DNA from 4 places in the Rhodococcus baikonurensis genome. Region 3 is predicted to be linked to each of the others. Evidence: riboswitches for the same ligand, from Rfam matches in the RefSeq annotation. Region 3 holds a riboswitch; each other region holds the start of a gene.

Region 1 (3,253 bases), on a different contig from region 3:
CCACCGCACGGATCGGTTGCGCACAGCGTCGCGAGTTCACGGTTGCTGCTCATGTTCGCGACGTCGGCGACCCAACGGATGGGCACGCGGATACGGCCCACCAGTCGTTCGGTGCGGCGCATCAGGGGAGCGCCATAGACACCCATCGGGCCGAACCGCGCCGCGGCAGCTCTGGCCGACGGATTCGAGGGATCGAGCAGACAGGTAGCGACGACGGCGTCGGCCAGACCGGTTCGCGCGGCTACCTCGTAGGCCAGCAGACCGCCGATGCTGGCTCCCAGAAGCACCAGCGGCCGATCGTCGGCTGCTTTCTCGGCCCGGACGAGGTCACAGAGGAGTTCGACCCACTGCTCGTACCGGACGCCGGCGGGATCGCCTACGACGGTGTCGCCGTACAGCGGAAGATCGGGGAAGAGGACTTCGGCTCCGAGTTTCACGCCGATCCCGGCGAACGGCCACAACGCGCCCGAGTACCCGCCGGCGCCGTGGATACCGAGAACCCGAACCGGCGCGTCTGGAACCACTGCCCGTGCGACGTGGACGGTGTTGCCGTTCCACTCCCACCACGTCGTGGTCGGCTCCGGCATGTGGGCGGTGTACCGGTCGGGCATAAACTTCGAGTAATCGGCGCTGGTCATCTACACAATTCTCGGTACCGGCGTCGCGGCTGACAACTCGCATCGGAGGACCGTGTCGACTCGGCGGAAAAGGCCCTCCCAGCAGCGCTCGAGGGCTACCTACGACGCGATCCTGGAGGCAGCTACTCGCGTTTTCGCGTCGGAGGGCATGGCGGCGACCACCAACCGGATCGCTGACGAGGCAGGCGTCTCGGTGGGCTCGCTCTACCAGTATTTCGGCGATAAGTACGAGATCCTCTCGGAGTTGGCGAACCGTCATGTGAGTGCCGCGCGGGAACGTTTTGCGGTCTGCCTTGCCGACATCGTCGAGCGTGAACTCACTCCGGACGAGGCTGTCAGGTCGTTGGTGGAGTGCGCGATCGAAGTGAACAGTAAGCCGCGAGAGTTCTTCCACCTGCTCTACGATCAGGTTCCTCGGACCCCTGAGCTCATCGAACAGGTCGAAGGAATGAATCGGCAACTGGTACTGGGTTTTTCGGAGTACTTGCAGAGCCGCGGTTTCAGTGCGGACGATGCGTTGTTGACGTCGCGGTTGACTGTGACTGCCGTGGACGGCCAGGTGCATCGGGTTGTGCTGGAATCGGATTCACCCGAAGAACTTCGCGTGCGCACCGAAGCCGTCATGCGGCAGGCGAGATCGATGATCGCGTCGGAATCCTGATCCGGTGTATCGAATGGTGACTGCGGTCCGTTATGGTTCTGACGTCATCATCGAGGTAATGGGAAGTCGGTGCAATTCCGGCGCGGTCCCGCCACTGTGAGGTCGTCCATGCGTCGACCGTAGCCAGATACCACCCTCGTTGACGTTGTGTCATGCCACGAGGATGGATCGGTCACACCATGAATGCTGTTGGCGGAGCTCTGTCTCCACCTACCCACCTGCCTTCGCCGAAGGCTGGTGCGCCTCGAGGACGGCTCAGTCCGGGTATCGTGCTGCCCGCTCTGCTGGTCGTCACCGTGCTCTCTGCTGTGTGCGCGTTGGCATTCGGATCCGAGATGCTCCCCGTGTCCACTGTGGTGGACGTGGTGCACTCGCGCTTCGGAGGCCCACCCGTCACGCGTTCCGAACTTGCGATCGTGTGGGGGATCAGAGCACCTCGGGTACTTCTCGGTCTGGCCGTCGGCGCTGGTCTTGCCGTCGCCGGCGCGGTGGTGCAAACCCTCGTCCGTAACGCTCTTGCCGATCCCCACCTGCTGGGAGTGTCGTCCGGCGCGAGTGTCGGTGCCACCGCCGTCATCACCACCGGACTGTTCGCCGGCGCGGGAGTGTGGGCGCTCAGCTTCGGTGCGATGATCGGAGCACTGGGAGCTGCGATTCTCGTCTTCACCATCGCGACGCTGCAAGGCGGCATCACTCCACTGCGATTGGTTCTGACCGGCACCGTTACCGCATCCGCCCTGTCGGCGATCGCGAGTTTTCTGGTGCTGCGTACCAATGATTCCCAGGCCGCGCAGTCCGTATTGTTCTGGCTCCTGGGAAGTTTGGCCGGGGCCTCCTGGGACAAGTTGTGGGTGCCGGTCATCGTTGTGGTCCTGCTGACGGCAGCGGTGTTCGCCCTGCACGGTTGGCTCGACGCACTGGCGGCCGGGCCGGACGTCGCCGCTTCGCTCGGTATTCCCATCCGCACCCTGCGAAACGTGTTGTTCGGAGTGCTGGCAGCGTTGGTCGGCACGATGGTGGCAGTGTCCGGCGCGATTGCCTTCGTAGGCTTGGTCATACCGCACGTCACACGCATGCTTGTCGGAGCCAGACATCGAGTGGTATTGCCGGCGGCAGCGCTGATCGGCGCGTCGTTCCTGGTGTGGGTCGACGTCGTGGCGCGGACCTCGTTGCGACCGACGGAGATCCCGCTGAGCGTGGTGACCGGGGTGATCGGCGCCCCGCTGTTTCTCCTGCTTCTCGGCCGTCGGCGCTACCGATTCGGTGGCAGTTCGTGAGCGCCCGAGCACTGCCGCTGACAGCGTCCGGAGTCGTTGTCCGTATCGACCGTCGAACCATCGTCAAAGGCGTCGACATCGCGGCTGACGCCGGCGCAGTGGTCGGCGTGGTTGGTCCGAACGGTTCGGGCAAGTCGACGTTCTTGCGGGTTCTTGCCGGTCTCGGGCCGATCGCCGACGGTGACGTTCGCGTCGGCGACGAGTCGGTCCACACGATGTCCGCGCGTTCGCGGGCCAAAGCCATTTCCTTTGTGGCGCAGGAAGAGCAGAGTCCCGCCGATTTGTTGGTGCACGAGTACGTGACTCTGGGCCGCACACCACATGCAAAGCCCTGGAGTGTCGGCGGCAAGGACGAGAAGGCCGTCGTCGATCGTGCTCTGGGCGAGGTCGGAATGATCGAGCACCGGTTCTCTTCCATGGACACGCTGTCCGGTGGGGAGCGTCGGCGGGTGTTTCTCGCCCGGGGACTCGCGCAGGACGCCGGCGTGCTCATCCTCGACGAGCCGACCAATCATCTCGACATCCGGCACCAACTCGAACTGCTCGATCTGGTCCGGTCGCTGGACCGGACGGTGATCATGGCACTGCACGACCTCGATTTGGCTGCAGCAGTGTGTGATCGGGTGCTCGTTCTCGCGGATGGCGTGGGCCACGCGTTCGGCCATCCCTCCGACGTA
Region 2 (3,253 bases), on a different contig from region 3:
CATCACTCATCCCGAACCGCAAGGGTTTGCACTTCAGGTCGTCGAACAGGAGAAAGTGTGAGCAACCAGGGCGATCGAGCAACCATACGGCTGCTCTTGGCGGACGACCAGGCGCTCGTGCGAGGAGCTTTGGCCGCGCTACTCGATCTGGAATCCGATCTGTCCGTGGTGGCCGAGGTCGTCCGCGGTGACGAGGTGGTGGCTGCCGTACTCGAGCACCGTCCGGACGTCGCGCTTCTCGACGTCGAGATGCCCGGCATGGACGGTATCGCCGCGACAGCGGCCCTTCGCGAAGCAGCACCCGAGACCCGGGTTCTGATCGTCACCACGTTCGGGCGCCCAGGATTTCTCCGTAAAGCCCTTCACGCGGGGGCCGGCGGGTTCGTCGTCAAGGACACACCTGCCAGGCAGCTTGCCGACGCGGTCAGGCGTGTTCATGCCGGACTGCGCGTCGTCGATCCCACCCTTGCGGCTGACAGCCTCGTCAGCGGTGAGTCGCCCCTGACGGAGCGTGAGACCCAAGTACTGCGCGCTGCTCACGACGGCGCACCCGTGGCGGCCATCGCGGGGGCGCTGTTCTTGTCCGCAGGGACAGTTCGAAATCACCTGTCGTCCGCAATGGGTAAGACGGGTGCCACGACCCGCGCCGAAGCCGTGAGAATCGCCGAGTCGAACGGCTGGCTCTGATCCGCGATGCCGGAATCCGCTTCGCCGGCAAATAGTCCGCCGTTCGATTCTTGATGACGATTTGTCCAGATCACTCAAAGTAGGGACCTTCTACCCTAGGGATTTTCCCTGCAAAGGACCCCCTTCGTGAGAATCCAAAACAGCTAATCGTTCGATAACTGGCTATGATGCAGTTAATTGAATCGACGGAGCCTGTGCGTAACGGGGGAAGGGACGTCTCATGTCGAACCAGTTCAACGATCGCTTGAACTCGCTGTTCGAGACTGCCGACTTTCACGTCACCAACGCGATGGTCGTTCGCGGCATGACCGAGTTCGGATGCCGCATCTCGACGCCGTACCTGTCGCAACTACGCACCGGCGTCCGAACCAACCCGTCACCCGAAGTGGTCGCTGCCCTCGCCCACTTCTTCAACGTCCATCCGGACTACTTCTACGCCCCGTCCGACCACACTCCACCGACCGTCTCCGGTGGCGAAGCAGACCTCTCACTTCTCGAACAGCTGCACAACGTGCGCCTGCGAAACCTCACTGCTCGGGTCGTCGATCTCTCACCGTCTTCGCAGGATCTGCTTGTGGAAATGGCGGAGAATCTACGTTCCTCCGAGAATCTTCCGCGCGTACCACCGGACTCGAATTCCTACATGTCACGCGCGTAGCGCCCTTCGCCGACTCTCCTTGACTGCGCAGGGAGGGTTGGCCTTATGCTGATCGATGCAGCTGGTTCGCCCGGCACGGTCATGAGGAGCCCCGAAGACCGTTCCCGGCGTCGAAGCCCCGTCAGCGCAAGCTGACGGAGTGAGAGGGAACCCGGTGAAAATCCGGGACTGTCCCGCAGCGGTAAGCAGGAACGACCGCCGTTTATGTGCACTGGGCATCCGCCTGGGAAGCGACGGCCAGTAGGTTCGATCCAACTCGATCGAGTGCCCGCGAGTCCGAAGACCTGCCGACTGTGTCGGGCACGCCGTGCCCGACGGTCCACCGCCTCGTGGAATGGGCGTGTAGATCTCCATCGGACCTCGTGCGTGGTTCGGGCAGTGCTGCCCGCCGAAGCTCGGGGTCTCGTGAGGTGTACCCGTCTGCCGGCAGTGGCCATCAGTGCATTGGCAATCTGGAGAAACTCCGTGACAACGACATTCACTTCGACCGTGCTGGGCTCACCGCGCATCGGTCCTCATCGAGAACTCAAGCGGGCAACCGAAAGCTACTGGGCGGGGCGCATCGACGCCGACGCCTTGCAGAGCGTCGCCCGTGACCTCCGTCGGCAGGGCTTGGCCGACCTCCGTGACCTGGGCCTCGACTCGATCCCGGTCAACACCTTCTCCTTCTACGATCAAATGCTCGACACCGCAGTTCTTCTCGGCGCACTTCCCGATCGCGTCGCATCGGTCGCCGATCCGTTGGACCGCTACTTTGCAGCTGCCCGTGGGACGGACACCATCGCGCCGCTCGAAATGACGAAGTGGTTCGACACCAATTACCACTACCTGGTGCCGGAGATCTCGCCGTCCACCACGTTCGCACTCGACCCGTCCAAGGTCTTGTCCGAACTCGCAGAAGCACTTTCCGACGGCATCGCAGCCCGCCCGGTCGTCATCGGACCGGTCACCTTCCTGTTGCTTTCGAAGCCTGTCGGCACTGACGAGCCTCTGCTCTCGCGGCTCGACGAACTGCTCCCCCTCTACGCGGATCTACTCGGTCGGCTCGCGAAGGCCGGCGCGGAGTGGGTTCAGCTCGACGAACCGGCTCTCGTAGGTGATCGCACCGACGAGGAAATCGAAGCGGCACGCGCTGCGTACGAACAGCTTTCGGCACTGACCGAGCGGCCGTCGATCCTGTTGGCGTCGTACTTCGGTTCGCTGCGTGACGCGCTGCCCGCACTCGCGTCCACCGGTGTCGAAGGATTTGCCGTCGATCTGGTGGCCGGTCAGGATTCGATCGGCTCCGTCCCCGAACTCGCTCGCAAACTGGTCGTCGCCGGTGTGGTCGACGGACGAAACATCTGGCGGTCGGATCTGGATTCGGCACTGAGCACGTTGGGTGCTCTGTTGGGCAGCGTGGATACTCTTGCCGTCTCCACGTCGTGCTCCCTGCTGCACGTTCCGTACACTCTCGACGCAGAAGCCGATGTCGACAAGGCCCTACGCTCGTGGCTCGCGTTCGGCACCGAGAAGGTCAAGGAAGTGGTCACTCTCGCAACCGCTCTCACGCAGGGGCGAGAGTCGGTGGAGGACGAGTTCGCGCTGGCACGAGCTGCAGCGTCGACCCGCAAGGACGATCGCAGACTCAATGACGCGAGCGTTCGAGGCCGGCTGGACGCCGTTCTGAGCTCGGCGACCGGTCGCGCGCCCGCCGCCGAGCGCCGCGCTGCCCAGGACGAGTTGCTGTCTCTGCCACCGCTGCCCACGACCACTATCGGCTCGTACCCACAAACGTCGAAGATCCGTATCGCTCGCGCGGCGCTGCGCAAGGGCGAGATCGACGAAGCCGAGTACGTCGACCGCATGCGCGCCGAGATCGCCGAAGTTGTTGCACTCCAGGAAAAATTGGAACTCGACGTACTCGTT
Region 3 (3,253 bases):
GATCGCGCTGCCACCGCGTCGGCCGCGGAGCACGAGATGATCGATCCCGCTGGCGTGTTCGATGAGGGCTTCCTTCGACTCGGCAGCGCCGATGAAGCCGACCGGGCCTCCGACGATGGCGGCCGGACGGGGCGCGCCGGCTTCGATGAGGTTCAGGAGATGGAACAGTGCGGTGGGTGCGTTTCCGATCGCGACAACAGCGCCCTCGAGCTTGGCTCCCCACAGTTCGAGAGCAGCCGCCGAACGAGTGTTGTCGATGGTCGACGCCAGCACGGGAACCCGCGGATCGCCGAGGGTGCAGATGACGTCGTTACCGGCGGGCAGACGCTTGCGCGTGATCCCGGCAGCCACCATCTGGGCGTCGCAGAAAATCGGCGCGCCGTCGCGCAGAGCGGCACGCGCAGCCGAGACGACACCGGGAGTGAAGGCGACGTCGTCGACGAGATCGACCTGGCCACTTGCATGAATCATGCGCACTACAGCTTGCGAGACATCCGCCGGGAAACGGCTCAGGTCGGCTTCGGCCCGAATGGTGGCAAAGGACTGGCGATAGATTTCCGCGCCGTCACGGATGTACTCGATCATGTGCCACACGATAGAGGCATCACCGATCGGCCGGATTCACCCGGTAACCGTCACCCGTCGCAATCACATCCGCTACGTCCCCGCGGGGACGTCCGCAGCTGCGGTGGCACCCGGCCCAGTGCTGGCGCCCGACGACGGGCAGTTCTGCCTGCTCGACGGCGGTGATCGCGTCGGTGCGCACATCGGCGAGCGACTTCTCGCATCCCGGGCTTCCGGTGCAGGCGGTGACGTCGAGCCACGGTGAGTTCTCGTCGAAGATCAACCCCATCGGCGCCAACACCCGGACTACCTGCTCGGCAGCCCATTCGTCGAGGTCGAAGATATGCACCGATCGCCACGGCGTCACGACAACGGGTTTGTCGACGGCGGCGAGGAACTCGGTCAGCCGAGCGTCGAGCAGCCCGAATCGCAGGCCGCCGCCCAGGGCGACCGTTCCGTCTCGCTGCTCGAGCCAACCGATGGTGGGCCGTGCATCCGCCGTGAGATCTGCCGCACCGGTGGACTCGGCGCTCAGACCCAACTGCTCGAGGGTGCGCTCGATTCCGTCCGGAACTTCAGCCAGGCGCCAATGCTTGTCGCGGACGTCGAGGAACGATCGAGCCGCCTCGAGGAGCAATTCGACGGCGTCGTCCGCCTGTACGAGGTGAGTGGTGTGGTGACCCGCGAGCACCAGTGAATGTTCGGTGGCACTGCGCGCGTGGAGTCCGAAATCGCCCCGTAGCCCGGTGATGTCTCCGCGCCCGTCGTCAAGGGTGAACAGGGTTCGCCCGGGCAGGCCCGCCAATGCCTGATCCGCTTGGATGGCGGAATCGAGCCGGTGGACCAGTTCACGAATATCGGCGACGCCCCCGATACGGCCGGACAGTGGGGACGCGAGGATGTTGCGCACTCGCTCGTGCGTCGCGGACGGCAGCAGACCGGCCGACGCGATTCGCGCTGCGAAGGCTTCGGGGTCCGAGACCGAACGCAGTTGGACGTTGCCCCTCGAGGTGAGTTCCATCTGGCCGTTGCCCAGATCGCGCGCTGCGTCGGCGAGCGTCTGCAATTGGGCGGGGGTGAGGAGTCCGCCGGGTAGGCGCACGCGTGCCAGTGCGCCGTCGGCGGCGTGGTGAACTTGCAGTGCACCCGGGCACGCGTCTGGCTGTGAACGGTCCGTGGGCATGGCTCCAGGGTACGACCTGTCATGAGTGCCTTCTGCGGACCGGTAGCATCACCACCACCAGTGACGGCAGTTGAGGAAACCGGTGAAAGTCCGGTGCGGTCGCGCCACTGTGAGTGTTGCTCGAGCGGGACGCGTTTCCGCTCGGAAACACGAGTCAGACCCTCAACCGCCGTCGATGACAGATCTGTGCCACGGGGCGCGAAACCCCAGGAAGGCTTCACCCGTGATTCTTCTGCTCTCCACGTCCGACACCGATCTGCTGAGCGCCCGCGCCAGCCGGGAAGCCGGCGACGGAGTTTCCTACCGCTGGGCCAACCCCTCACGCTTGCTGGTCTCGGAAGACTTGCCGCCTTTGCTCGACGGCGTCGACCTCGTGATCGTTCGCATCCTCGGCAGCCGTCGCAGCTGGGAAGACGGCTTGGACATGGTCCTCGCCTCCGGACTCCCCGTAGTCGTCCTCGGTGGTGAGCATGCGCCGGACGCCGACCTCATGGAGTGCTCGACGGTCTCCGCCGGCGTTGCTGCCGAGGCCCACAATTACCTGGCCGAGGGTGGCGCGCAGAATCTGGCACAACTGCACCACTTCCTTTCCGACACCGTTCTGCTCACCGGCCACGGTTTCGAGCCGCCGGCTCACCTGCCTTCCTGGGGAATCGCTGATTTCGCGCCCGACCTCGACTCGGCGACCGGTCCCGTCATCGCAGTTCTGTACTACCGCGCCCAGCATCTGGCCGGAAACACCCGGTACATCCAGGCGTTGTGTGACGCCGTCGCCGAGGCCGGTGGCACCGCGCTCCCGATCTACTGCGCATCTCTGCGAACCGCAGAAGCCGAACTTCTGAGCACACTCCGCCGCGCCGACGCCATGGTCGTCACAGTTCTTGCTGCCGGCGGCACCAAGCCCGCGACCGCCTCCGCCGGTGGCGACGACGAAGCCTGGGACGTCGCTGCACTCGCTGCACTCGACGTCCCGATCCTGCAGGGCCTGTGCCTGACCAGTAGCCGCGCCACCTGGGACGAGAACGACGACGGACTGTCGCCTCTCGACGTCGCGACGCAGGTGGCGGTGCCGGAGTTCGACGGTCGCATCATCACCGTCCCGTTCTCCTTCAAGGAAATCGACTCCGACGGATTGTCCACGTACGTCCCCGACGTCGAGCGCGCTGCCCGTGTCGCCGGTATCGCAGTCCGCCATGGCAAGCTGCGCCACATTCCCACCACCGAGCGTCGCGTTGCACTCATGCTCTCGGCCTACCCGACCAAGCACGCTCGTATCGGCAACGCCGTCGGCCTCGATACTCCGGCGAGCGCAATCGACCTTCTCACTGAAATGCGTTCTGCCGGTTACGACCTCGGACCCGTCGACGGCCCTGACGCAGTACCCGGCCTGGCGGCGAAGGACGGCGACGCGCTGATCCACGCCCTGATCGCGGCCGGTGGCCAGGATCCCGACTGGCTCACCGCCGAGCAGCTCGAGGGCAATCCGATCCGAATCTCCGCAGCAAA
Region 4 (3,253 bases), on a different contig from region 3:
CCCCGGCAGCAAAAGCGGAGCGTTGTGTCTGCTCGTCGTGCGCCTTCGCCCACCGTCCGATGACAGGGGAGCGACCGTCGAAGCGAAAGTGATCACCGTTGAGCAGAACGCCGTCGGGGCTCAGCAGTTCGCGGCACTGCCGGTACACCTCGACGAGCTGCTGCGGTTGCAACCAGTGCAGCGCGGTCGTCGACACGATCGCCTGAACCGGCGCAGTCACCGAAGTCGGCCAATCGGTACTCAGCAGGTCTGCGTCGACCAGCTGCATTCGGTCGCCGAAACGAGTCGACGACTGGCGGGCGACTTCCAGCAACATCGGGTCGTAGTCGATCCCCACAACGCTCGCGTGCCCGAACTTCTCGAGGATCCGGACGCTCAACGAACCAGGTCCGCAGGCCAGGTCGACGACTGTGAACGGAGCGTGCGCGTACTGCAATTCGAGAACGTCGAGAATCACGTCGAAGCGCTTCTCGCGATCGGCGATGTATGCCGCCTGCTGGTCGTCCCATTGACGCACCAGTTCGCTGACTTCCGTGGACATCTAGACCACGCCCAACCGGCGCAGGCCGTCGGAGAGTTGTTCGATGCCACCGACGTTGCGGATCGAGGGATCCATCGTCGTGCCTTCGAGGATGATGTATCGCTTGTTCTTCACTGCGGTGAGCTTGCTGGCTACCGGGTCCGATTCGAGGAACGCGATCTTGGCCGCCGCACTGTCGCCGTCTCCGCCGCGGTCGAGATCAGCGAGCACCAGCACGGTGGGGTCCCGGTCGAGCACACTCTCCCAACCGATTTCGGGCCAGTACTGCTTGTTGTCGTCGAAGGCGTTCTTTGCGCCCACCGCGTCGGTCATGATTCCCGGTGCGCCGCAGCACCCGGCGAAGTACGGGGTCTTCGTGGCGGCGTACCACCACGCCAGTGTCACATTCTCGGCTCCCAGTGACGCCGTGGCGGTGGCCGCGCGATCCTTCAAACTCTCGGTCAGCTCGGCACCTTTGTCCTTGACATCGAACAGTGTTGCCACGTCCCCGATTTCGTCATACAGGTCGTCGAGTGTGAGAGCCTTGTTCTGCTCTGCGTCCTGGCCGGTGCACTCACTGGGTGACTGATATGTCGCGACACCGAGGTCAGTGAACTTGGTTCGGTCGGCGATGCCCTCCGAAGTGAACGTGTAATTGAAAGTCGTGTAAACCATGTCCGGTTCGCGTTCGAGGACACTCTCGAATGACGGGAACTCGGTGTCGAAGGCCTGGACCTGACCGCGCGCCTCACGCAGTTCGGGGAGGACATCGTCATCGCTCATGGCGTAGCCGGCCATCCGGTCCTGCACTCCCAGCGCGAACAGCATCTCGGCGGCAGGCTGATTTACCGCGATCGCTCGTTCGATCGGTCGCTCCACCGTGACGTCTCGGCCACAGTTCTGAACAGTGGCGCCGGATTGTTCGAAAGAGTTGGATTGTTCGGCAGCACTGTCTTCGGAGGAACAGGCAACCAACGATGCACCCAACAGAGCCGCGACGGCAGCGGCGGATACGCGAAGTGTGGACAGACGCATGGAATCTCGTTCTCGCAGGGGCTCGTTCGCGGAGCCCGTTACCGTGTGAACAGGCGCCTGTTGGCCCCTGCTGCCAGCCGGTATTCGGACTCGAGATCACTCCACCCGAGCGCCTTCCCAGATTCTCATCCAGTGGCGTAAGCCCGGGCGGTCACCCTCACCGCTGCGCGTCAGTTCCGGATTCACACCGGATTCCCTGACCCCCTGTGTGGAGGTCTGCTGGCACAGAGGAACTTATCACCGCAGTGCACAACCGGTCAGGTCGGCCGGTGAGGGCGATCAGATCTCGATCGCCAGGTCGTCGATGTCGGTCAGGGTTCCACCGTCGGCGAGGATGCGCTCGTAGTTCTCGCGCCGGCGGAGGTCGATTTCGGTGTTGCTGACGCCGTGCTTCCAGTATCCGAATATCGCGACGTCGTCTTTGTCGAGTCCGACGGTCGATCGAAAGTGCTTCCGGATTGAGCGCATCTCGTTGCGTTCACCGGCTCCCCACACGACGTAACTCTCGGGATCGGCGAGCTCGCGTGCTCGTGCTGTCAGAGGGCCGTCGGACTCGGCGGGATCGGCGCTCACGCGATGAAGTTCCAGGCCGGGGAGGGTGGGAAGTTCGTCGAATGCGACCTCGTCATCTGTTGTGACCCAGCCGATTCCGACCACGTCGGTAGGTAGCTGCTCGATGATCGAGTACAGCGCAGGTATTGCGGTGCCGTCCAGAAAAAGTGCGATCCGTCGACCTGGAACGTCGGGGACCAAGAAGTGTGGTCGCGGACCGGTGAGACCGAAGGTGTCACCGATGGTCAACGCCGCTGCCCACCTCATCATCGGGCTGGTCTGTCCGTGCAGGACCACGTCGATGACGATCGATCCGGTGGCGGAATCGTAGGAACGCACCGTGTACACGCGCGAAGCGTCGTCGAAGGAAGGCCCGAGATTCATGCGTACGGTGACGTTCGGGCGTGACCAGGCCGGATCGTCGGTCGACTCCGTCAAACGGGCCGTGATCCGCAGCAGATGGTCGCTCGGTCGCTCCAGTGCTTCTACGACCGCGCGAACGTCGTTGAGTCCGCGATTGTGGTCAGCGGTGCGTAGGACGGTCGTCGGGGGAGTTGTTGTGCTCGTGGCGTCTGCATGTGTCATCGACTGTGCTCCTGGATCGGGTTTTCGAGATGCGATCAGGTTAGTACTGCCTAAGTCGACAGATTTGTCCAGAAGTGACATCTGATTACCTGAATGAACTGGCGCAGCGAACAACGCGTTTGAGCGATTTGTACTCGCACTGCTACCGTGCTCGTGATGTCCATACGCCGCTGTTCTCTCGCTTCCGGCCGTGCACTGCGCACGGCCCGATTCGGCGTAGCGACTTTCCGACGGGGGCGTAAGGCGATCGACCGCCGCCCCTCCGGTCTCGTCTGGATCGAAAGAACATTGGCCGTACCGGCCGGATCCGTCTGACATTCGCCACTGCGGCGGGCATCGCCTTGCCGTGACTTCGCAGCACCACACCTGTTGCCGTGCTGCGCTTTTCCCGTACCGAAGTTCTGTGTCGGGTGGTTGTGTGTCGGCGCCGCCGAGCCTGGATTACCAACCAACTCGTTTTCGTGAAAGGTACTCAGCAATGAATCGTTTCGAAGGTCGTCGTATTCTCGTCACCGGCGCAGGATCTGGAATCGGGCAGGCCACCGCGCTGCGGTTGCTCGC

The links. A riboswitch is a leader RNA that binds a small molecule or an ion and turns the genes downstream of it on or off. The one in region 3 is predicted to bind cobalamin.
Region 1: it holds a riboswitch for cobalamin, as region 3 does, so the genes downstream of both, ABWI03_RS11385 (FecCD family ABC transporter permease) here and cobN (cobaltochelatase subunit CobN) in region 3, are expected to answer to the same signal.
Region 2: it holds a riboswitch for cobalamin, as region 3 does, so the genes downstream of both, metE (5-methyltetrahydropteroyltriglutamate--homocysteine S-methyltransferase) here and cobN (cobaltochelatase subunit CobN) in region 3, are expected to answer to the same signal.
Region 4: it holds a riboswitch for cobalamin, as region 3 does, so the genes downstream of both, ABWI03_RS10875 (ABC transporter substrate-binding protein) here and cobN (cobaltochelatase subunit CobN) in region 3, are expected to answer to the same signal.

The regions. Positions count from the first base shown of each region.
Region 1 is NZ_JBEUOQ010000004.1:116,564-119,816, reverse strand. Features, by position in the region: gene ABWI03_RS11400 (alpha/beta hydrolase) at 1-638, opposite strand, end outside; gene ABWI03_RS34185 (TetR/AcrR family transcriptional regulator) at 691-1,299, shown strand; cobalamin riboswitch at 1,316-1,451, shown strand; gene ABWI03_RS11385 (FecCD family ABC transporter permease) at 1,569-2,576, shown strand; gene ABWI03_RS11380 (ABC transporter ATP-binding protein) at 2,573-3,253, shown strand, end outside.
Region 2 is NZ_JBEUOQ010000002.1:33,059-36,311, reverse strand. Features, by position in the region: gene ABWI03_RS04320 (sensor histidine kinase) at 1-61, shown strand, start outside; gene ABWI03_RS04315 (response regulator transcription factor) at 58-687, shown strand; gene ABWI03_RS04310 (helix-turn-helix domain-containing protein) at 908-1,345, shown strand; cobalamin riboswitch at 1,443-1,651, shown strand; gene metE (5-methyltetrahydropteroyltriglutamate--homocysteine S-methyltransferase) at 1,811-3,253, shown strand, end outside.
Region 3 is NZ_JBEUOQ010000020.1:44,950-48,202, forward strand. Features, by position in the region: gene ABWI03_RS29800 (precorrin-8X methylmutase) at 1-585, opposite strand, end outside; gene cobG (precorrin-3B synthase) at 605-1,747, opposite strand; cobalamin riboswitch at 1,799-1,931, shown strand; gene cobN (cobaltochelatase subunit CobN) at 1,971-3,253, shown strand, end outside.
Region 4 is NZ_JBEUOQ010000004.1:7,038-10,290, reverse strand. Features, by position in the region: gene ABWI03_RS10880 (class I SAM-dependent methyltransferase) at 1-541, opposite strand, end outside; gene ABWI03_RS10875 (ABC transporter substrate-binding protein) at 542-1,555, opposite strand; cobalamin riboswitch at 1,614-1,794, opposite strand; gene ABWI03_RS10870 (siderophore-interacting protein) at 1,835-2,692, opposite strand; gene ABWI03_RS10865 (SDR family NAD(P)-dependent oxidoreductase) at 3,171-3,253, shown strand, end outside.